Regions from separate parts of the Solibacillus isronensis genome, predicted to be linked through region 3. Evidence: riboswitches for the same ligand, from Rfam matches in the RefSeq annotation. Region 3 holds a riboswitch; each other region holds the start of a gene.

Region 1 (7,929 bases), on a different contig from region 3:
TCAGCATCGCAAGTGTATTATCATATAAATATAAATCTGCTACATTTTTAATTGCAAGCTCACCTTTTGGTACAAATGTATAGTATTCTGGATCACTTCTTGTTCCGGCTTTGAATGGTGCACCAGCTGACAGGACAGGAAGGTTTTCATACGCTGTACCTTTCAACTTTTCTTTCACATAGATTGACTGGGCATTTGTTACAATTTGAATAGAAGGATCATCCTGAACTTGCGAGAAGTAACTGTGAATGTTCGCTGTCGTTGTCCCTACTGCCTGACGCACATATTTAATTGTTCCTTCATGTGCTTCTTTTACACTTTCTACAACCGTAGCGCTGACAGCATCATTATCTTTTGCGATTTCACGCACCGCGCCCGTTCCTGTTGTAACATCCCATGCATCGTCTTTTTTCTCAATCTCTAGATCAATGACCCCTAAATGGCTACCAAATTTACCGGCCATAACAATCGGCTTGCCGTTCATTGTTCCTTTTTCAATATCCACATTTGTTATAGAGCTATCCACTTTACCAGGGAATACGCCATGGGCATGCCCTGTAATGATTGCATCCACATCTTCAATTGTAGATAGTAAATACGATACATCCTCTTCCCCTTTTTCATGTGTAGCATCTCCCATACCAGAGTGTGAAAGTACTACGACAACATCTGCTCCTGCTTCTTTCATTTGCGGAACGACTGTTTTAACAGCCTCTACGGAATCATCGACTGTTACTTTTCCTTCTAAATTTGCTTTATCCCATTTTAAAATTTGAGGTGGCACAATACCTGTTACCCCAATATTAATCAACGTTTTTTCACCGTTTGAATCGACTACTTCTTTTTCAATCATGACATATGGCTTATACATTAATTCCTTTGTCGTTGCATTACGCACATTGGCATTTACATACGGGAATGGGGCATCATCCGTTACTTCATCGATAAATTCCAAACCGTAGTTAAACTCGTGGTTACCATATGTCGCTACATCATAATCAAGTGCGATCATCGCAGCAATCGATGGATGAACTTCCCCGTCTTTTAATTTCGTTACTGACTGAATATACGAGCCAAGTGGCGTTCCTTGTATTGCATCTCCATTGTCAAACAGCACTGTATTTGGATTTTCCTCACGCGCCTTTTCGATTAGTAGCGCAGTTTTTGCCAAACCTAAACTGTTCGTTGGCGTATCTTTGTAATAATCATAGTTTACAATATTTGTGTGAATATCCGTCGTTCCTAAAATACGTAAAGAAACCGTCGTATTTGCCTTTACCGGACTGTATTCTTCCAAAAAGCGCTGAAGAATTTTTTGCATTTGAGCTTTTGTTACAAAATCATTCGGGCGAATCGTTCCGTCATCAAAGCCTGTCAGTAATCCTGTTGCTACCGCTTTCGCCATTTCCTGGCGATTGCCTTGTCCAATTTTGTTTGCGTCTTTAAACTGATCCAATACCTTTTCAGAATATGTTTCCTTATCCTGCAATCCTCTTGCCGCAATAAGGAATGCATGTGTGCGTGTCAGTTTTTCGTCTGGTGCAAATTTAGTTGGAGTTTTTCCTTTAATTAACTTTAATTCCACCGCTTTTTCAATATAAGGCTTAAGTGAATCAGGTACATCCTGAAATTTTACAGACTGACCCGTACCGACCTCTACCCCCAATGCATCGATTACGGCCTTCACAAACTCCCCACGCGTCATATCTTCATTTGTAGAGACTGGTGCCGCTGAAACTGCTGACATGCCACTTGCTAAAAGGGTTAGCGTTAAGGCTGAAGCAGATAGTTTTTTCAACATTTCTTTCACTCCCATATTCTGTAGTGTATAACAGAACTATCATACTAAATTGCCAGAATAGTAGAAAAGAGTAATTTGGTACAGGTTATTACAATCAAAATAGTACTTATATGACAGAATTTAACTTATAGTGAATTTACAGCCTCTTTTATATTATCGCTATGACTGATTGCCGAAATAACGGCGACTCCATTTACTCCGGTTTGTCTTACAATGAAACTATTTTCAACAGAGATTCCGCCAATTGCTACAATAGGGAATTGAGTGTACTGAGAATTCGCTTCTTCCAGTAACGTCAGCCCTACTGGTGCTCTCGCATCATCTTTTGTGGAAGTTTCATAAATTGGACCAATTCCCGCATAATCCGCCCCATTTGCAATGGCCATTTCGAGTTGCTCCATCGTATGAACCGATACACCGATGATTTTATTTTTTGCAAGGAATCTAAATTGTTCAATACCGGTGTCTTCCTGCCCTACATGAATACCATCTGCATTTAATGTTAGTGCAAGCTCGACATCATCATTAATAATAAACGGCACTTTATATGTTTGGCACAGCTTTTGGCATTGACGGGCAAACTCTGCATACGCATCGCCTTTTAATGCATTTTTTCCTTTTTCTCGCAGTTGGAACATCGTAATACCTGCCTGTAAAGCTTCTTCCAAAACAAGCAATGGTTCGCGTTTACAATTGGCCGTTCCCATCACAAAATATTTATTCAAATCAAAAGACATGGACATCGCACATCCCCCGCTGTTCATGATAGGCGAAATGATTTGTCGGACCAAACCCATGACCAATATTAAGCGGATGACGGATTGCAAGCTGCACATATTTTTTTGCTTCTATTATGGCTGCCTCTATCGATCTGCCTTTTGCCATTTCCGCGGTAATCGCTGCAGAAAATGTACATCCTGTACCGTGAGTATGTTTCGTATCCACCCGCTCGGTTTTCATTTTAAATGGTTGCACCCCGCGAATGAAAACCGTATCTGTCGCATGCTTACTGTTTAAGTGACCACCCTTAATGACTACACATTCCAGCCCCAGACTTAATAAATCATGCGCCGCTAAATTGATATCTTTTTCATTTTGTATTGTATAACCAGTCAGGATTTCCGCTTCCGGAATGTTCGGGGTACAAACGGTTGCGAGCGGCAATAACTTTTCTTTAAGAGCTGTTGTTGCCTGCTGCTCTAGCAAACTGGCACCGCCTTTTGCAATCATGACCGGATCAACGATAAGCGGAATATCCGTATTTTTTAGTAAAGTCACAATGGCTTCGATAATTTCAGCACTAAACAGCATCCCTGTCTTAATTGCCTTTACGTCGAAATCTTGAAGTACTGCCTTTAGCTGAGCTTGAACGAAATCAGCCGTTGTCGGAAAAATTCCATGCACTCCTTCAGTATTTTGTGCGGTTAATGCGGTGATTACTGATGTACCGAATACACGGAGTTCCTGAAACGTTTTTAAATCGGCTTGAATCCCGGCACCGCCACCGCTATCCGATCCTGCTATCGTACATGTAATCATTTTCGTCCCTCCGCTAAATTCTCTAGTTGATTCAAGAAATTTGTGTGGAAATTTCCTATAGCTGCAACAGAATTGGCACTTACCTGTTTATATTCATTCAGTAGCGTTAGTAAGTCATCAAACGGTTCTTTACTGTTTGCAAGCACCGCTGCACAAAAGGCACTAAGCAAGCAGCCACTCCCCGTCATTTTTGTCACCTTTTCATGACCACCCTCTACAAATTCCACTCTTATCCCATCAGTAATAACATCTTGTTCTCCTGTTACGATCACAATACATTGATAGTTATTAGCCAACTTTTTGGCAGTCACTGCAACATCGATATCTCCTTTGCCACTATCCACACCTTTAGACGCCCAATTTACTCCCGCCAGAGCCGCCATTTCTCCAATATTGCAACGGATTACATTAATCTTTAAAAGGTCGAGCAATTGTTGTGCTGTCTCCGCTCGAAACTTCGTTGCCCCTACACCTACTGGATCAAAAACAAGCGGAGTATTATGCATGTTTGCGCTAAGTCCTGCTTTCTTCATCGACTCTATTGTCCGTTCATTCAAAGTGCCCATATTTAAAAGCAAAGCATTGGCCTGGGCAGCCATTTCCCCCACTTCTTCTATTGCATCCGCCATTACTGGTGAAGCACCCACCGCCAGCAAACCATTCGCTGTAAAGTTTGCGACGACATAATTTGTAATGCAATGTACTAACGGTTGATTTTTATGAATTACTTGCAGACTCATTTATATACACCCCTTGTTCCCAGCTTTGCTTTGTCCAAGGCATCTCCCAGAACATCCATTCGTAATAACAGCTTTTCTTAAAATGCTCCTGCAATACTTTTAGCTTTGCAGGTTGTTCTTCCGCATATCGATCCAGCATCGATTTTTGTACTTCAATATTTTGAAGCATCTCCTCGGAAGCATATAATGCAATCCACTGTTCATAAAGAGGGACATTCGGGCATGCATCTTTTAACCTTTGCCCAATCTCCTGATACAGCCATGGGCATGGCAGGATTGCCGCAAATGCTTCTGCTACATCTCCGTTATGCACTGCATTATACATATGGCTTACATAGTTATAGGCTGCTGGAGCCGGTTCGAATTGTTCCAAATCATCCGCTGTCACACCTAATTCTTTAAACGTTGTACGGTGTAACTCCAGCTCTGCGTCATGAATAAATTTTGCTGTTTGCAGAAAATATTGAACATCGTCATCCGTAGTCGCTTTTGCAGCTGCAAGAGCAAGAACTTTCGTATAATGTTTTAAATAATATGCATCCTGCAGCATATAAAACTTAAACTTTTCAAGCGGTAAACTCCCATCTGCAATCCCTTGTACAAAAGGATGATAGAAGCTAGCCTCCCAATAAAAATCCGTTTCTTTCCTTACCTTTTCACAAAATCCCATTGTTACTCCTCCTTTTTGTTGGCGGAAGCACAAAAAAGACGCCTCAATATAGAGAGACGTCCCCAAAAAGTGTACGTACCACTTTTCATTGCTCCCTACGTCCGTATTAACGGCCAGGTTCCAAGGGTCAGGTTTTAACCTTCTCAACACTGCTGTGTCCCCCCGCAAATCAAATGCTTGTGTATTTGCAAAAGAAAGACTCCACGTAAAAGATACGCGGAGCCAAAGTAAGTACATATGTATAGCGTGTACTTTGCTCCCTACGTCCGTATTAACGGCCAGGTTCTAAGGGTCAGGTTTTAACCTTCTCAACACTGATGTGTCCCCCCGCAAATGCATTTAATTACCCCGAGTGTAACAAATTAATTCGAACCGGGCAAGTGAATTCACAAAATTACGAAATTAATAGTTCAATAACAAATTCACAAAATAGCGCATCGTTAGTAGAAATTTTGTTACTAATGATGCGCTGACATCTATTGTAAATGGGTTACTGCAGATCTTTTACCAGTCAGTTCCTGATAAGCCTGAGCATATTCCTCGGCCAGTTTATCGACATATTGTTTTGTGGAAGTAATCTCTTTAATCGCGCCAATTCCTTGCCCGCTGCCCCAAATATCTTTCCAGGCTTTTGCGGTATTATCATTAAAGTTCATTGCTGAAGGATTACTTTCTTTTAAATTACTCGGGTCCATCCCCGCGTTCATGATAGAACCTTTCAAATAATTCCCGTGGATTCCTGTAAATAAATTGCTGTATACAATATCTTCTGCAGTACTATCAACAATCATCTGTTTATATTCTTGACGAGCAAACGCTTCTTCGGTCGCGATGAATGGTGAACCGATATAGCCAAAATCAGCCCCCATCGCCTGTGCAGCCAATACCGAATGTCCTCGTGCGATTGATCCTGATAAAGCTAATGGACCGTCAAACCATTCACGGATTTCCTGTACGAGCGCAAATGGGCTTTGCTGACCTGCATGGCCACCTGCACCTGTTGCTACAGCAATGATGCCGTCTGCACCTTTTTGAATCGCTTTTTTTGCAAAATGATTGTTAATGACATCATGGAAAACGATGCCTCCATAACTATGAGCTGCCTCAAATACTTCTTCACGTGCCCCAAGTGAAGTAATAATAATCGGAACTTTATATTTCACACAGAGCTCCATATCCTGTTCCAGACGTTCATTTGTTTTATGAACAATCTGATTAATGGCAAATGGCGCAGCCGGCTGATCCGGATTTTTGGCATTATAGCTGGCCAACTCCTCTGTAATTTCAGCTAACCATTCATCCAACTGGCTTGCCGGTCTTGCATTTAACGCAGGCATTGACCCGACTATTCCTGCCTTACATTGTTCAATGACCAATTTCGGATTGCTAATAATAAACAATGGTGCCCCGATTACTGGGATACGTAAGTTTTGTAAAATTTCCGGAATATTCCCCATCTATAATCCCCCTTTTATTCAGCTACTACTAATACTTCATCAGCTTCAATAAAATCTCCTTCTTAATTTAGATGACAATCAAAAAGTCAGATGTTTTTTCATCTGACTTTCTTTCCTTTTGCTATTTCTTCACTACATTAAAATTAGCCCCGATGAGCTGCCAATTTTGCGGGAATGGCAGACCGAGCTTCCAATAGCCGACTCCGCGCAAATTTAATCGCTTTACTAAATCGAACTTCGCCTGAATCGAACGCGCATCTTCAAACCAGACAATATGTGAACGCCCTTGCTCATCATAATAGTTAAAGTAGGGTGCCTGTGCTGTATAGTCAAATTGGATTGCTGCGTTGTAGCGTTTGGCCACTTCAATTGCACGTTGCGGGCTTATCGCTTCTGCGTAATCTCCTCCTTGTACAAAAGGTAATGTCCAATCGTAACCATACAAATTTTGCCCAAGTAAAATTTTATTTGCAGGAATTTCTGTTAATGCATATTGTACTACTTGTTCGACTTGAGGCAGCGGAGAAACGGCCATTGGAGGTCCAGCAGAATAGCCCCACTCATATGTCATCAACATAACAAAATCCACTATTTCGCCGTGCGCCTTATAGTCATGGCCCATAAACCATTCCCCTGGCTGATCGGCTCTCGTTTTTGGAGCCAATGCGGTAGAAACGGTATATCCTTCCGCATGCATACGCTCGACAGCTCTTCGGAGGAAATTATTATAAGCTTCCCGCTGATCGCGTGCAATCCGTTCAAAATCAAAATGAATATCCAAAATATTTCCGATACGCTTTGCTTCAGCAATGATATTGTCCAGCAGTAAATTTTGAACAGCAACACTTTGGAAAATATCACGTGCTAGCTCAGCACTAAACTGATAATCCTCGAGATTAGTGATTGCCATTGCTATTCCTGTATTATTTTGTTCAGCAATTTCCGGTAATGGGTTAATTGTAGGCGCTTTTAATGAACCATCCCGTCTTGCTTCAAAACTGAAAATAGCTAAATACGTTAAATAAGGACTTGCCTCCCGAACTTGGTCGAGCAGCGTATCACTTATTTCATCGCCTCTTGGTTCTACATATGCCAAAATTTCTGCGGACCTTTTAGTTGGTTCCGGTATATACAATGAGGTGCCAATCATCAGCAACGCATCTGGATTCAAGCCATTTGCTTGTGCGAGCGTTAAATAATTCACCTGAAAACGTTGACCAATTGACCATAAACTATCCCCTGGCTGTACAATATAATACTGCCCTTTCAATGGAACGACCAATGCTTGCCCGACCACTAACCGGGCCGGCTCCGGAATTTGGTTGGCTTCCACTAAACTCTGCACCGTTGTTCCATAAGCCTGTGCGATTGCCCACAATGATTCTCCCGGTTGTACTACATGAATTTGAATTGTCCGTCCTCCTTTTCCTATGTACTAATTTATGAACTATATACCGTATTAATGCGGAAAGATAGGTTAGAAATATATAAGTAACCATGACAAAAAACAATATTATACATTTTCATTCATTCATATGCGCAACCAGGTTAACTGTTTCATACTATAGTTGTGAGGTGAAAAAATGCCAAGAGTAAAATACCGGGATTCCGATGTGGATTTGATGGCACGAATGATGCGGGCTGAGGCTGAAGGTGAAGGAAAACAAGGGATGCTGTATGTCGGAAATGTAATTGTGAACCGAGCTGTTGCTTCATGCCTGG
Region 2 (7,929 bases), on a different contig from region 3:
ATCTCTCGGTATGACGTATTGGCAAATGATGCGACGAGTTATCGCACCGCAAACCGTCCGAATTTCATTACCATCAGTGGCCAATGATTTTATCGATTTAGTGAAAGGCACATCGTTAGTTGCGAGTATTACTCTAGCGGATCTATTCATGGTCGGACAGCAAATTACCGCACGTACATATGAGCCGCTTATGATTTATTCACTTTGTGCGGTCATCTATTTAATCTTCATTAGTATACTGATGATCATTCAAAGCCGCCTGGAAAAATACGCATCGAAGTATGTGTAGAAGTGTCAGGTGAAGCGCTAGAAGGGAGGGCTTATTATCGTACAATTTCAGCAAATGTCGAAGTTCTTTGGCGAAAACGAGGCATTGAAAAATATTAATTTAACATTTCATGAAGGCGAAACAACGGTTATTTTAGGTCCATCCGGTTCAGGGAAATCAACGCTGTTACGCTGTATCAATTTATTGGAGCGACCTGAAAAAGGGATTCTGACAGTCGGCAACCAAAAAGTTGAACTGAACAAGCCAATCTCTCAGAAGAACCTGCTTTCAATACGCCAAAATACAGCGATGGTATTCCAAAGCTTCAATCTGTTCCCGCATATGAAAGTGCTTGAAAATGTGATGGAAGGGCCGGTTACCGTCTTAAGGAAAGACAAAGGGGCTGCTAAACAAAAGGCACAGCAATTATTGGAGAAGGTTGGCCTGAGTCATAAAACAGACCAGTATCCATCGCAATTATCCGGAGGGCAACAGCAGCGTGTCGCCATCGCAAGAGCATTGGCAATGGAGCCGCAGTTTTTACTGTTCGATGAGCCGACAAGTGCACTGGATCCCGAGCTGGAAGGAGAAGTGCTGAAGGTGCTGAAAAATTTGGCGGAGGAAGGCAAGTCGATGATTATCGTGACGCACAACTTGAATTTTGCGCGCGAAGTGGCAGATCGGATTTTATTTCTCGAAAACGGTGAAATCGGCTATGACGGCGTAACCGAAAACTTCTTTACGGCAAACAACAACGAACGGATTCAACAATTTATAAAATCGATGCAATTTATTTAACTAGGGGGATTCAACATGACAACAGAAAAAACAAATGTAGAGAGCTTTGATTTAGACCATACGAAAGTAGTGGCACCTTATGTGCGACTTGCCGGTACGAAAACAGGAGCGAAAGGCGATGTCGTAACAAAATACGATATCCGTTTCAAACAGCCGAACAAGGCACATATGGAAATGCCGTCACTACACTCTTTAGAGCATTTAATGGCTGACCGTATCCGCAATCATAGCGAAGATGTCGTTGATTTATCGCCAATGGGCTGCCAAACAGGCTTCTACTTGGCATTACTGAACTACAATGACTATGACGGCGTATTAACGATTATTGAAAATACGCTGCAAGATGTGCTAAAGGCAGAGGCTGTTCCAGCATGTAATGAAGTGCAATGCGGCTGGGCGGCAAGCCATAGTTTAGAAGGCGCAAAAGCATTAGCTGAGGAATTTTTAGCAGGCCGCGCCGAGTGGCATATCGTTTTCGGAGAATAATTGATGAAGCAAGTCTTCTGTGAGAATAATCTCGCAGGAGACTTTTTTATTGGAGCAATTGTTTTAAAAGTTCCTGTGAATAGGTTATTAATAAACTAAAGTAACTAAAAGGAGAATTTGAATGAACAATACCTCAACGACTACATTAACAATGAAAAGAGAATTTAATGTAAAGCCTGAAAAAGTGTTTGACGCATGGTTGAATCCTGTAATGATGAAAAAGTGGTTCTTTACATTGGAAGGGACGAACAAGGTTGCACAAAATGACCCAAAAGTAGGGGGCAGTTGGGAAATTGTAGACCACCGGCAAGGTGTAGACTACCGGGCGATCGGGAAGTATGTTGAAATCAATTCGCCTGAAAAAATCGTGTTCACTTTTAAAATGCCGCAATTCAGCGAACTGGAAGATACAATCACAGTGGAGCTGAAAGAGTTGGGACAAGGCAGTGAAATGACGTTCACCCAACTGATGCATGTTGAAAATGAAGAGCAATGGACAGATGCAGACATCGTAAAAGCTCTAGATGAAATGCGAGATGGCACAGAACATGGCTGGAATTTAATGTTCATGGGTCTGAAGGAATTAGTTGAGACCGGAAAAGTGAGCTATCAAGGTTAGGACGTATAATGAAACACAAGGTGGGGGTTATGACCATCCGGTGATTGAATATTCGGGGAAGATTTTCTAATAAAAGGTTGAATTGTTCTACTATATCTTTATACGGTTCCAGAAGAAGTAGCCGCATCTTCGGAACAACAGCTCATCGCGAAATTTAAATATTAAATCAAAGGCACCGTCTAGTTAGGAGATGCCTCTAACTTATAGGGAGAAAAGTTCGCGAAAAATGGTAAAATAGGCTAAATTGAAGTGGTGTAAATTTGAATTCAGAAGGGGAAGGGTACAATGAAAAGCGCAAAACCATTTTTAATGTTTCAAGGCGGCGTTGCAGAAGAAGCAATGAACTTCTACACATCCGTTATCGAGGACGCAGAAATTACGAGTATTGTCCGCTATGGAGCAAATGAAGGCGGAGATGAAGGGAAAGTTATGCAAGCAACTTTTTCGATAAAAGGTCAGGAATTTATGTGCATTGACAGCAATTTAAAACATGAGTTTGACTTCACACCGTCATTTTCTATTTTTATTACATGTGATACAGAAGAAGAAATCAATCATCTTTATGAAAAACTGCTTGAAGGCGGCCATCCACTAATGCCAATCGGTGATTACGGTTTCAGTAAGAAATTCGGCTGGTTAAATGACCGTTACGGCGTGTCATGGCAAATCAATTTAGCTTAATAAATGTACCGGGTGTCATGAGTCGATACCCGGCGCTTCATTTTCTAATATATTTTAAAGTCTTCTAATAATAAATCCCTTGCGTTCAACGCCAGCTACTCAACCGGCATTCTGATAAAGCATCCCGCCAAACGCCCTGTTTCTCACCATAATCTTCAGCAAGCCATAGCCTAAAAGCGCACCCGCAAACGAACTCATCATAAATGCCGGGACAAAACCGAACAGTGCCGCTTCCTGACCTAAAAATAAAATCGCAATCGGATAAGTAGCCATCGCACCGAGCAACCCTGTCCCAATCACTTCACCTACAGCTGCAAACGCCAACTTCTTCGTTTTCGCAAACAAAAATGCAGCGAGAAGTGCGCCAATCATACTCCCCGGATAGGCAAAGATACTGCCTGTCCCCATCAAATTTCTTAACGTCGATGTAAGAAACGCCTGTAATACCGCATACCATGGACCGAGCAGTACCGCCGATACGACATTGGCAAAGTGCTGAATCGGAAAAATTTTTGCAAAACCTAATGGGATATACACCAAACTGCTGAGAATCGTCGTAATCGCTGCGATAATCGCGGAATATGTAAGTTTTCTCGTTTTATTCATTTCTACCATCCTTTATAATAATTTTTGCAACAAAAAAACCACTTTCAATTAAGAAAGTGGTATCGTAGCCTATACAAAAATAAAAATAGGGGATCGACACTACTTTCCTACGCTAGTATTACCTAGATCAGGTGCAAAGGGTACTTCTCAGCCAAAAGGCGCCCCTAGTAGTTTTATGAGCAGATCATCTGCTTCCAATATTAGGTTAATTTCACAATTATCATAACACGGCCGTTTCATTATGCAAATGCATTTTCTAAATTTGATTCCTTTGACCGAGAAAAACTACTGCTCATACCCGCCGCCATAATTACCGGGTTGGGCATGTTGCCAAGGGTTTGGCGGACCGATGAAAGTATTCGGTCTGACAGGAGCAATTGCCTGCTGCCATAAATTTTCGTTCATGCCATACGTATGGGCCATAATATTTGCTGGTGTCAGCTTAAGGAGGTCGGAACCTAAAATGACTTCCGGTGTCGGAGCATTAAAAATGGCAAGCAGATGCGTGTTGTTTTGCGTAGCGACTTCGTAATGCCACCACCCTTGAGGAACGTTCGCTACTTGACCGGGGGTAATCGGAAAATGCATCAGCTGTTTCGTAAACGGATTCAAAATCGAAACAATCGCACTCCCCGCAATACAGTAAACAAGTTCCGCCGCATTTTGGTGGTAGTGCGGTTCAATCACATTATTGGCACTCAAATAAATATCAAGCAGCGATATATTATCCAGTGTATTTAACTGGTTGACGCCCATTACATTAATAAAATTTTGCTGGTCTTTAACGAACAACGGGTTTTTATTAAGGTCGAATGTAAACTGGGGTTGCACTGATGTATAATCTTGATTCGGATTCAATAGTTCACCTCTTTTTTATTGTAGTTAAAATATGCAATAATTTACCAGTGTGTGCCTATGTCGTTAGTAGCCATCCATTTAAAAATACACATACAACGCATTGATTAATGTGAAAATTAAAATAAACAGGGTAGCACCACATACAATAATTTCTGTAAAGTGGACGAACATGACTCTTTCATAACTTAACTCAGCTTTACGAAAACCAAAGAAATTCCCATGACTGATAATATAAATAAACGTACTCACGACCATTAAGGAAGACATTAAAAATGAAATTGTTGGCAAAGAAGTAACGTAGCGCGAGTTGCCCCCTGTTTCCATATAGAGCGGAATATCCAACCTCTTGCTTAACACAAAACTGACAATGACCAGGATGTAGATAATAAGCGAAATATTAAAGGGATGTTTGCGGTAATCGATCAGATCAAGCATCATTTTTGTCTTCCCTTTATACTCCCAGTCCTTATTGTCTTCTACTCTGTCACCTTTCAGCATGTAAATAATACCGGCTATTACAAGCCCCGAAAATAAATACCATTCCAGCATCGTAAAAAACAGCGTCCAGCTATAAAACGGTGCGATCACAAGCGGTAGAATAACAAGTCCACTCAACCATTTATTAACTGGCTGATTAGCAGTAAGCCATTCGTTTAGAGCATGCCGTTTATCTTTTGTATGTCCTTCTTCCGGTTCCCGGTAACTGAAGAATTGATTCATTACAAAATTGCATCCTACCAGTACCAACCCGATTCCGAAAGAAAGATAAGAAGCTCTCGGATAAATTGTGATGCTATCATAATTAAGAATAATCCAGTTCCCGCTTAAGGCAGTGATCAATATCCCGGTAAGCATTATATACGAAGATAAGTTTCTCATCCGTACACCTCCAATTGTTCTATTCTACGTCGATAAGCTGGAAATAGTTTCAAAACGAAAAAGGAGGCATGCAAACGCTTCTAATAACGACCTGCATCGTTCTAATAAACAAAAAAATGTTCCAATAAAAGTGCGATGCCAATAAATCAGTGGGTTGTTCTAATAAACAGCCGACATCTTCAATTAAAGGACACCGATATTCTTATACCCCGCCGACATTTTCTAATAACCGCCCTAACTATTCTAATAAAATCACAAAACAAAAAAGCGATCGCACAAATAGAACCGATAGAACCGTCTCCTACTGTGCAGTCGCTTTTTTCAAAATAAGCTGCAGTATTTCATTGGCACAAATCGCATCCGCATCGGCTGTATGATGGTTAAGAAGCGGGATGTTATACGTTTCGGCAATAACATTTAAATTATTTCTCGGACTGTCCAAATATTTGCGCGCAAGCATTACCGTACAGGCTGCCGGATTCGTTGGACGAATGCCATTTCGGAAAAACTCGAGTGCGAGGAAGCTGTACCAGTCAAACCCGATATGGTGACTGACAATCGGCAAATCACCTAAAAAATCTTTAAAGGCGTGAATGACAGGGGAGATCGTTTGCTCACCTTTCACCCGTTCATTAGTAATCCCGTGAATATGCGAATTTTTAATCAGTTTTTCCGGATTCACAAAGCGGTGAAAAAGGTCCACCGTTTCTCCGTCACGTATTTTTAGCGCAGCTATTTCCACGATTTTATCACCTCTAGCAGCAGAGCCACCCGTCGTTTCAATATCGACGACGATATATTCGGGTGCATGCTCCAACAGTTCCACCATTTCCGCAACCTTCAAGCGCGGGCTATACGTTGTAATAAACTTTCTTAAATACTGCGCGGCAAGCTTCGTATTGTAATAATGGCCATAGCGCGTCCGGGCAATATAGCCGTGCTGTTCCAGTTCATCAATTGCCTCTGTCGGATAGCTTGCGGCCAATGCTTCACGTTTGGCAAAGCCCACAATCGAGCACGTAATCAGGATGCGGATATGCAGCCGTTCGATGTTCATAAACTTCACCTCTTAATTGGAACGTTTGTTCTATAATTGAACCATATATGAAGTAAATAATAAATAAAAAAGCTGACCACAACCGAAACAACGAGCAATGGTCAGCCTATCACTTATTTAGAAAACGGATTCGGCACTGGTTGCAGACGCTCTTGGACTTTCTTCGCAACGACCGTTTTTCCTTTTGAAGGAACGGTATTTGGTATTGAAGATCTTGCTTCGAGGTCTTCCCAGAAATCCGCGTTTTTAATCCCTAACACTAACGGATTGAACGTTGGGTTAAGCCCCAAACGTTTTTGCGTATCGTAATCTTTCAGTGCGGTTAAAGCGGTTTTCGAAAGCAGCACGATCGTAATGACGTTCACCCAGCCGAGCAAACCTACTCCTAAATCAGTAATCGCCCAAATAAGGGTAGCCGAATTCACTGCGCCGAAAATAACCATGCCTAAAAGTCCGAGGCGGGCAGCATGCGTAATGATTTTGCCTGCTTTGCCGATATTCAGCATTTCTTTAATGAAGGCAATGTTCGTATCCATTTTGTAGAAGTACGTAATTAACGTAGTAAAACAGAACAGGAATAATGAAATTGTCATAAAGTACTGACCGAATGTCGGAGAGATCAGTGTACTCATTGCCGACTGTGTTACCATTTTAAATTCAAGCCTTTGTAAATATAAAACGGTGTTCCGCCGCGGTATTCACCTTCGATTTTACTTTTGAAAATTTGAGAAAGGGTAATTTCAATAAATGAAGTGGCTGCACCTAAAAATCCCATAACCCACATCCAGAAAACTGCACCAGGACCACCAAGGCTGATGGCTGCTGCAACACCGACAATATTACCTGTACCGATACGACTGCCCAATGACATCGCCAATGCCTTGAAAGAGGAAATTCCTGCATTATCATTATTTTTCTCAAACAGCAATGTGATCATATCTTTAAAGCGTCTTACTTGAACAAATCGAGTTCTCAACGTAAAAATGAGACCGACCGCCAAAAATAAAAATACTAACGCATTACTCCAAACATACTTATTCAAAAAATTCACGATTTCCAACATTCATGTACCACGTCCTTTTTATTTCATTTTCTAAGTAAAACTGCACAGCAAATTTTTTATGTAGAGCTTTTTTCTGTTAACAGAAAAAAAGTATTATTACTGTAATTAACACAAACAAGCGCTTGTTAAACAAAATTTTTTCGGGCTTGTAGTAATTTTTATGGAATTCAAAGCTTGGGAATGTTTTAGTAGCAGGTATTTAACGGTGTTCTACATTAACAGAAAATAATTTAATATTCACAGGGAAAACGAATAAATTCCATAATCTTTTGTGCAGTAATTCCATATTCCTATCGCTCTCTTATCCCAGAAAGTACTTCTGGCAAAATATTTACACAATGATAGCTTCTCTACAGGTCAGTAATGAATTGATAAGACTACATAATAGAGGAGAGGAAGTTCATGTTTATTCCTTTATTTGGATTTAATTAACGCAGTTTTCCTTATAAATCGTTCAAAAATGCCGAATATTACTTCTTTAAATCAGCACTAAACTAAAACTTAGGTCTTTCTATTGGAATGTTTGAATGTCTCTTGACGTTGTAAAATGTTAGGCCTATCATTGCTAATAGAATCAATTGATAATGATTATCATTATTGATTGTTGATTCTAA
Region 3 (7,929 bases):
TATATATTTGTAGATGTTTATGAAGCATTTGAACAGCAGCGCACAACATATTTGCCAAATGTGGCGGATGTGCATCCAAACCAGCTAGGGTACCGTATTATGGCTAATGAAATGTTGAAAAATTATAACGGGAATGAAGCACTCATTTTGCCGATCGATGCAATGCCGGCCCCAAACCCGAAAACATTTGAAGAAATACTTCAGCTGCAAAGGGAGTTAGCGGTAGAAGAAGTACCATATATCGCGCTGCATACGCTGGATCAACCGATACCGATATTTGTATAAAAAAAGCATTCCATCAAAAATCTTTTGAAGGAATGTTTTTTTGTTCAATTACTCACTCACAACGTGCGAACGAATATTCGTACGATGTGGTTTTTTTATTTTCCCTCATGTACACTTATAGTTATAAGATAGGAGGCGGTATTCATGAAAATTTTTCACACAGCAGATTGGCATTTAGGAAAAATAGTACAAGGTGTATCGATGACGAAAGACCAGCAATTTGTGCTTGAACAGTTTATCGAAGAAATTAGAAAAGAAAAGCCGGATGTCATCATTATTGCCGGAGATTTGTATGATCGGTCAGTACCACCGACAGATGCGATCCAACTATTAAATAAAACATTGAAAGAAATTTTAGTCGATGAAAAAACACCGATTTTAGCAATCGCTGGAAATCATGATAGCGCTACACGTTTAAATTTTGGCAGTGAATTTATGAAGGCGAGCGGTTTACATATCGTCGGTCATTTAGAAAAGAATATCGAACCAGTTATTATGCATGATGCGTATGGGGAAGTTCATTTTTATTTAGTACCTTTTGCAGAGCCGTCAATTGTACGGGCAGTATTTCATGATCAATCCGTTACATCGCATGAAGCGGCGATGGCGAAAATCATTGAACAGATTAAACAAACAATGGATTATACGAAACGCAATATTATAATCGGTCATGCCTTCATTACAAAAGACGGGATGCCGGAGCCGAATACAAGTGACTCTGAACGCAAATTGACGATTGGCGGGACGGAATGTATCAGCTCAGCATTATTCGAACCGTTCTGTTATACAGCGTTAGGACATTTACATCAGGCGCACTTTGTTGCAAGCGAGAAAATTCAATATTCCGGATCACCACTTAAGTATTCAGAATCTGAAGTGACACATAAAAAAGGATTTTTGGTTGTTGATTTAAAAGAAGACGGATCAGTGGCGATTGAAAAAAGGATGCTTACACCAGTACGGGATATGCGTGTCGTAACGGGAATGCTTGAGGATATATTGCAGCATAAAGTAAACGACGACTATGTATTTGTTAAATTGCAGGATGAACATTATGTAAAAGGTGCTGCCGAACTTGTCCGCACTGTTTATCCGAATGCTTTGCATATTGAACGAACGGTTGTGTATGCACAGCTTGAACAGCATGCGACAACTATGAACCGAGTTCAAATGGATGATTCGGAGCTGTTTGAACTATTTTACACGGAAATGACAGGCAAGCCTTTAAGTGATGAAATAAAAGAGATTTATACTGATGTATTAGAGCAGCTAATTGAAAATGAACGTGAAAAACAGGAGGTGCTGTAACGATGAAGCCAATAAAATTATCGATGACAGCATTTGGACCATATCATCAAAAAGAAGTCATTGATTTTACTAAACTCCATGAACATGGAATTTTTGTCGTTTCCGGTGCAACGGGCGCGGGAAAAACGACTATTTTTGATGCGATTACGTTTGCACTTTATGATTCTGGAAGTGGAGAGGATCGGGAAAAGTCGCTGTTTTTGCGCAGTGATTTTGCGGATGAAACTGTTGATACGGAAGTCGAACTAGAATTTGAAGTACGGGGTCGCCTTTACCGTATTTGGCGGAAATTTGGTCATGACGGAGCAAGTGCAAAGCGCGAGTTTTTTGAAATTACGGATGGGGTCATTGTGCCCGCTGTGGAGAAGTTTCAAGTGAAGCTCATTCAGTCGAAAGTTGAAGAACTGATCGGCTTAACACAGTCCCAGTTCAATCAGATCGTCATGCTGCCGCAAGGAGAATTTCAAAAGCTCCTCACTTCGGAATCAAAGCATAAAGAAGAGATTTTCCGGAAAATTTTCAAAACGGAACGCTTTACGAAAATGGTGGAACTGCTTAAAGAGAAAAAGAATATTGCTGAAAAGCATTATGAACAAGCAAAGATGCAGCAGGACAATACAATTCATGAAATTCGGTCCCGACTTCCGCAAAGAGAATCGGAATTGTTTTCAACGTTGAACAATGATGTCATTAATCTGTATCAAGTAAAGAGTGCCTTGCTGACAGAACAGCAATATTATGAGGGTCAATGTACTGCTTTAAAAGGTGAATATGATGCATCGAAAAAGGAATTACAAAAGTTAGTTAAAACATTAAATGAACAAAGACTGTTAAATGAACGGATTGAAAAGTTTTTAATACGGAAAGCGCGGCTCGAAGAATTATTGCAACAAAAAGATAAAATACAAGCGGAACAGCAGAAACTTATACTTGCCAAAAAGGCTAATCAAATAGAACCATTAGAACGTGAATATGATAAGGTGAAACGGCAGCTTGAACAAGCGGAAGTCTCCTTACAAAAAGCAAAGACTGACTATGAATGTGCACAAGAACAACTTCAGCAGGCGACAAATCATTATCAGGAGCAAAAACAGCAAGAACCATTGTTGGATAACTATACGAAATCGATTTCGCAGCTTGAGCAGCTTGTCCCGATTTATCAATCGATTAATACACAGCGGGAAAAGGTGGCAAAGCTTACAGAAAACCAAAAAAATGCCAAGCAATTATTTGATAAGCTGCAAAACGAAGCATTCTCTTTAAAAGAAAAACAACAGCAGCAGCAAGCCATTATAAATGAGCTGGAAGATGCGACCATTACATACCATGAAACGTATGAAGCACATGCTGCATTAGCACGGAAAATTGAAATGGTAAAAGAAGTGGCTGCAATACAAATAAATGTCGAAACTTTAGCGAAACAGCTTGCTGATAAGAAACAAGTTGCTGATGAAGCACAACAGAAGCTGCAAAATATGGAGCAGCAAATACGCAGCAACCAGGCAGCCTTTCTTGCAGCATCACTACAGCACGGGGCAGCATGTCCTGTATGTGGAAGCACAGAGCACCCATCCATTCATAACAGCGAAGCAGTTGTAATTGATGACAATGCATTGGCACAGCTGCGTCATGAAGGCGATCGGGCGATGCAAAGCTTTTACCAGGTCAATTCGAAATTTGATGTGGAAAAGGCAACGTTGGAACAAAAAAGAAGTGCGCTTCAGTTACTTGACGCTGAGCTTTCACAATTACATGAGTATGAACAGCAATTGGCCGTACTGACTGCGCAGTTGACAAAGCAAAAACAGCAGCAGGCACAGCTTATCAATGAAAAGAAAACGATGGCACAGCTTTCAGAAAATAAAGAAGTGCTGCAAGGGCGCATTGAAAAAGGGCAGCAATATGTAATCGATATTGATAAACAATATGCGCAGGAAAAAGGGAAGCTTGAGCAAAGTGAGCAATCATTATTGCCTCAGTTTTCTAGATTGGATGAAGTAACACAAGAATTGGCGAGCCAGCAGCAAAAACATCGCCATTTGAAAATTGCAATTCAAAATGCACTTGAAGCGATGCAAAAAATCCAATTGGATGAAAAATCTTGTGAAGTAAACCATCTCCATGCGAAAAATCTTGTAACAGAAAAACAGCAGGAATCTCTTTTAGCGCAAAAAGCATTTGAATCAGCATTGGAGCAGGAAGGTTTCGACTTGGAAACGTATAAGACTGCATTACTGCCTTTAAATGTACAGCAGCAAATTCAGGATGCGGTTGAAGCGTACAAACAAAGTGTTCATACATTATCTGTTCAAATTGCTGAGGAAGAACCTTTGCTCGAAGGAAAAGAACGAGCTGATTTAACGGCATGTGAGCAACTGATTCATGAGCTGAATGAGCAGATCGAGGCACAGTACTCGAAAATGACGTTGATCCAGTCCTATGTGGAGCAATGTGAGGAGACGCGCGATAAACTTGACCAATCCGCACAGCAGATTGAAAGCTATAAAGCGAAACTGATGCAAGTCGAACATGTTTATAATTTAATTCGCGGTCAAAATGATGCGAAGATTTCATTTGAGCGGTTTGTACAAATCGGCTATTTGGAAAAAGTGACGCATGCGGCAAATGAACGTTTGCGTGTCTTATCAAATGGCCAATACTTCCTGAAATCTACAGGAAGGAAAGAAGGAAATGCCCAAAGCGGACTCAGCATCGATGTATATGACAGTCATACAGGGCAAACGCGGGATGTAAAAACACTGTCCGGTGGTGAAAAATTCAATGCCTCACTTTCATTAGCTTTAGGAATGGCCGATGTTATTCAAAGTGTTCAAGGAAGTGTGCATATCGATACGATGTTTATTGATGAAGGATTCGGTACTTTGGATGAGGAAGCGTTAAGAAGAGCGATCGATATATTAATCGATCTTCAGCAAACAGGGCGCTTAATCGGCGTCATTTCCCATGTGGCCGAATTAAAAGCAGCAATGCCAGCTATTTTGCAAGTACAAAAGCTAAAAGAAGGCTACAGTAAAACTGAGATTATTATTAAGTAAGAAAAAAAACACATTTCCCTCCAGTTAAAGTGGGAAATGTGTTTTTTGCGTCAACGTTTTGGAGTTCGTCGTGAAGTTGCTGGTTGGGGTGTAGTTTTTTTGTTGTCCATCATTTTTTTAATGATCGGATACACGATTGGTCCATATTTAATTGCTGTTTTAATGAGTTTTTTTAATTTCATTAGTAAACACTCCTTAACGAATACATTTCGTATAAAAAATATACCCAAAGATGGAGCGTTCATAAACATTAACGTAAAACTTTAATCGCTTGAGCTAAATTCCATATCGCCAGGATAAACGTAATAACAACTAAAAAAATAAATCCGATAAAATGCGAACTAATAAAAAAGTCCTGAATGCTCAAGGTCAAAGTGTCATTCCAGGAAAGAACGGAAGTGAAAAAGTAAATCATATAAAAAATCCCTAACAGTATCGGTATGAGTTGGGTAATAAAAGCTTTTTTAGAATGGCCTTTAACGGCATCATCTTTCGTAACAATAAATATAATTAACGGTAAAATAAACGGTGCAAAATAAAAGCTCAAATAGCTCAGTGCACTTAAACCTTTCGATTGATCCATTATTTATCACTCCTTCGTATCTAGTATATGTAATTCTATTACGTTTCAAAATAATAGCTGTTGAAAGTTGTAAAAATATTCGTTACAATGAGCATGTTCAAACAATAAAAATTAGATGTACCACAAGGGGTGCCGAGAAAGTCGGCTGAGATTGTGCACGGGATTGCACTGACTCTTTGAACCTGTAAGTTAGCACTTGCGTAGGGATGTGGATAGAATCCGACTGTTCAAACGATAGTCAGGCTTTTGTCCTGATTATCGTTTTTTACTTTTTCTAAATACCTAGAAGAAGTAAAAGTTCCATTCTATCCCTCTTCACTTTTGTTACATCGGATAAAAGAAAGGGGCATTGTTATGGACAGAAAGAAATTATTGATGATGGTGGAGATAGCGATATTTGCTGCCATCGGACTTGTGTTGGATCAAGTATCATTTAAAATGTGGGCACAAGGCGGGTCAATCAGCTTTGTTATGGTACCGATCATGTTAATGGCCATTCGTTGGGGATTAACAGCAGGACTTGCAACAGGCTTGCTGATCGGCGTGATGCAAATGATGTTCGGTGCATACATTGTACACTGGCTTCAGGCTATTTTAGATTACGGCCTTGCATTTACAGTAGTAGGGTTAGCGGCAATTGTAAGAAAGCCGTTATTAGAGGCTGCACAATCGCTCAATAAAGTGAAAATGGCATTTTATATCGTCATTGGGGCACTTATAGGTGGTGCTTTAAGATTTGTATCGCACTTGCTTGCAGGTGTCGTGTTCTTTAAAGAATATGCAGGCGATGATAATGTATGGGCCTATTCAATTATCTACAACAGTACTTATATGGTACCTGCTACTATACTTACGGCAATTATCGCAGTTGTTTTATTCACATCTGCACCTCGTTTACTGCAAAAAGTAAAAACAACATAACGAATAGAAAACTCAAAGCTTGCAGTGAGGAATACTTTTCCTGCTGCAAGTTTTTTCATATTAATAGTAGAAAGTTGTACTAAATTAGTAATTAAACGGCAAATTTTAAAATCCTTGAACAATTACAACCGATTTTAAGTATGCTATAGTTAAGGATAGACATTGTTTAAGAGGAAGGAAGTTACACATGATTGTTACTACTCAAGAAGAAATCCAGGCGTTTAAAAAAATTGGACGCATTTGTGCTGAAATTCGTGAGGCGATGAAAGCTGCGACAGTACCTGGCGTGACAACGAAAGAATTAGATGAAATTGCAGGCCGTATGTTTGCGGAAGCAGGCGCGGTTTCGGGTCCTAAAGGTGAATACGATTTTCCGGGATATACATGCATTTCAGTAAATCACGAAGTTGCACATGGTATTCCAGGTAACAAGGTTATTCAGGAAGGCGATATCGTAAACATTGATGTTTCGGGCTCTTTAAACGGGTATTTTGCAGATACAGGTATTTCATTTGTTGTTGGTGAAGGTTATGAAGATAAAGAAAAACTTTGCACTGTAGCAAAATCAGCATTTGATCGTGCAATGACAAAGGTGAAAGCAGGTTCAAAATTAAATCAAATCGGTAAAGCAGTAGAGCGTGAAGCACGTGATCACGGGTTGACAGTAATTATGAACTTAACAGGTCATGGCTTAGGTAAATCATTACACGAAGAGCCAAACCATGTATTGAACTATTATGATGCTTGGGATACAACAATCATGAAAGAAGGCATGGTGTTGGCAGTAGAGCCGTTTATTTCGGCGAAGGCTGAGCATATCGTAGAATCAGGTGACGGCTGGACATTCATTACACCGGACAAATCATTAGTTGCCCAAATCGAACACTCGATTATCGTAACTAAAGACAAACCGATTATTTTAACAACATTAGAAGATTAAGTTATAAACGTGGGTGCATATATAAGTGCGCCCGCTTTTTTTTGTTCTATCAAAACAAGGCTTCAACATAAAATAATCAAACGATTCAAATAAATGACTGCAACAATTACCAATTCCATACACTTTCAAGTAAAATATACATAAATAACCGGAGTAGGGGAGGCAGCACTATTTGAAAAAGCTAAAAGATATGGATTTATCGCAAAAACTGGAGAAAGAGGTCTATAAGAAGCAATTGAAAGCTTTACAATACGAAATGCTAAACGCCCAGCAATTTTTATTCAACAATAAAATAGGCCTTATTATTGCATTTGAAGGTATGGATGCAGCGGGCAAAGGGGGAGCGATCAAGCGCCTAACTGAACGTATCGATCCGCGCGGGTTAATGGTATGGCCCATCTCAGCCCCGCAGCCCCATGAAATGCGGTATCATTATATGCAACGTTTCTGGAGAAAGTTGCCGCAGCATGGCCAAATCGCAATTTTCGACCGTTCCTGGTATGGGCGGGTACTTGTGGAGCGCATAGAAGGATTTGCTGAAGAGACAGAGTGGAAACGCGCTTATGAAGAAATTAATAGCTTTGAGAAACAATTGACAGATGAAGATTATATAATGATTAAATTTTGGATCCATATCGATTCCGATGAACAACTTAAACGTTTTAATGAAAGAGCAGCCGATCCGTATAAATCATGGAAATTGACGGCTGAAGATTGGCGGAATCGTGATAAATTTGATTTATATTGTGAGGCAGCCGATGAAATGTTCGAAAAAACCAATTCGGAAGACGCCCCTTGGCACTTAATAGCAGGGAACGACAAAAACTATGCACGTG

Evidence for each region. A riboswitch is a leader RNA that binds a small molecule or an ion and turns the genes downstream of it on or off. The one in region 3 is predicted to bind thiamine pyrophosphate.
Region 1: it holds a riboswitch for thiamine pyrophosphate, as region 3 does, so the genes downstream of both, tenA (thiaminase II) here and thiT (energy-coupled thiamine transporter ThiT) in region 3, are expected to answer to the same signal.
Region 2: it holds a riboswitch for thiamine pyrophosphate, as region 3 does, so the genes downstream of both, thiW (energy coupling factor transporter S component ThiW) here and thiT (energy-coupled thiamine transporter ThiT) in region 3, are expected to answer to the same signal.

What each region holds. Positions count from the first base shown of each region.
Region 1 is NZ_JAMBOC010000001.1:234,810-242,738, reverse strand. Features, by position in the region: gene M3166_RS01155 (bifunctional 2',3'-cyclic-nucleotide 2'-phosphodiesterase/3'-nucleotidase) at 1-1,801, opposite strand, end outside; gene thiE (thiamine phosphate synthase) at 1,927-2,544, opposite strand; gene thiD (bifunctional hydroxymethylpyrimidine kinase/phosphomethylpyrimidine kinase) at 2,528-3,340, opposite strand; gene thiM (hydroxyethylthiazole kinase) at 3,337-4,080, opposite strand; gene tenA (thiaminase II) at 4,058-4,750, opposite strand; TPP riboswitch at 4,826-4,924, opposite strand; TPP riboswitch at 4,991-5,089, opposite strand; gene M3166_RS01130 (NAD(P)H-dependent flavin oxidoreductase) at 5,227-6,207, opposite strand; gene M3166_RS01125 (glycoside hydrolase family 18 protein) at 6,329-7,585, opposite strand; gene M3166_RS01120 (cell wall hydrolase) at 7,791-7,929, shown strand, end outside.
Region 2 is NZ_JAMBOC010000002.1:149,370-157,298, reverse strand. Features, by position in the region: gene M3166_RS12520 (amino acid ABC transporter permease) at 1-289, shown strand, start outside; gene M3166_RS12515 (amino acid ABC transporter ATP-binding protein) at 326-1,066, shown strand; gene M3166_RS12510 (S-ribosylhomocysteine lyase) at 1,082-1,552, shown strand; gene M3166_RS12505 (SRPBCC family protein) at 1,674-2,171, shown strand; gene M3166_RS12500 (VOC family protein) at 2,457-2,852, shown strand; gene thiW (energy coupling factor transporter S component ThiW) at 2,952-3,458, opposite strand; TPP riboswitch at 3,546-3,634, opposite strand; gene M3166_RS12490 (cupin domain-containing protein) at 3,744-4,316, opposite strand; gene M3166_RS12485 (nucleotidyltransferase) at 4,395-5,195, opposite strand; gene M3166_RS12480 (3'-5' exonuclease) at 5,497-6,252, opposite strand; gene M3166_RS19585 (alanine:cation symporter family protein) at 6,366-6,902, opposite strand; gene M3166_RS19580 (alanine:cation symporter family protein) at 6,896-7,315, opposite strand.
Region 3 is NZ_JAMBOC010000004.1:43,653-51,581, reverse strand. Features, by position in the region: gene M3166_RS15195 (SGNH/GDSL hydrolase family protein) at 1-285, shown strand, start outside; gene M3166_RS15190 (exonuclease SbcCD subunit D) at 430-1,593, shown strand; gene M3166_RS15185 (AAA family ATPase) at 1,596-4,649, shown strand; gene M3166_RS19405 (hypothetical protein) at 4,700-4,831, opposite strand; gene M3166_RS15180 (DUF4870 domain-containing protein) at 4,900-5,232, opposite strand; TPP riboswitch at 5,348-5,456, shown strand; gene thiT (energy-coupled thiamine transporter ThiT) at 5,587-6,153, shown strand; gene map (type I methionyl aminopeptidase) at 6,341-7,093, shown strand; gene M3166_RS15165 (polyphosphate kinase 2 family protein) at 7,266-7,929, shown strand, end outside.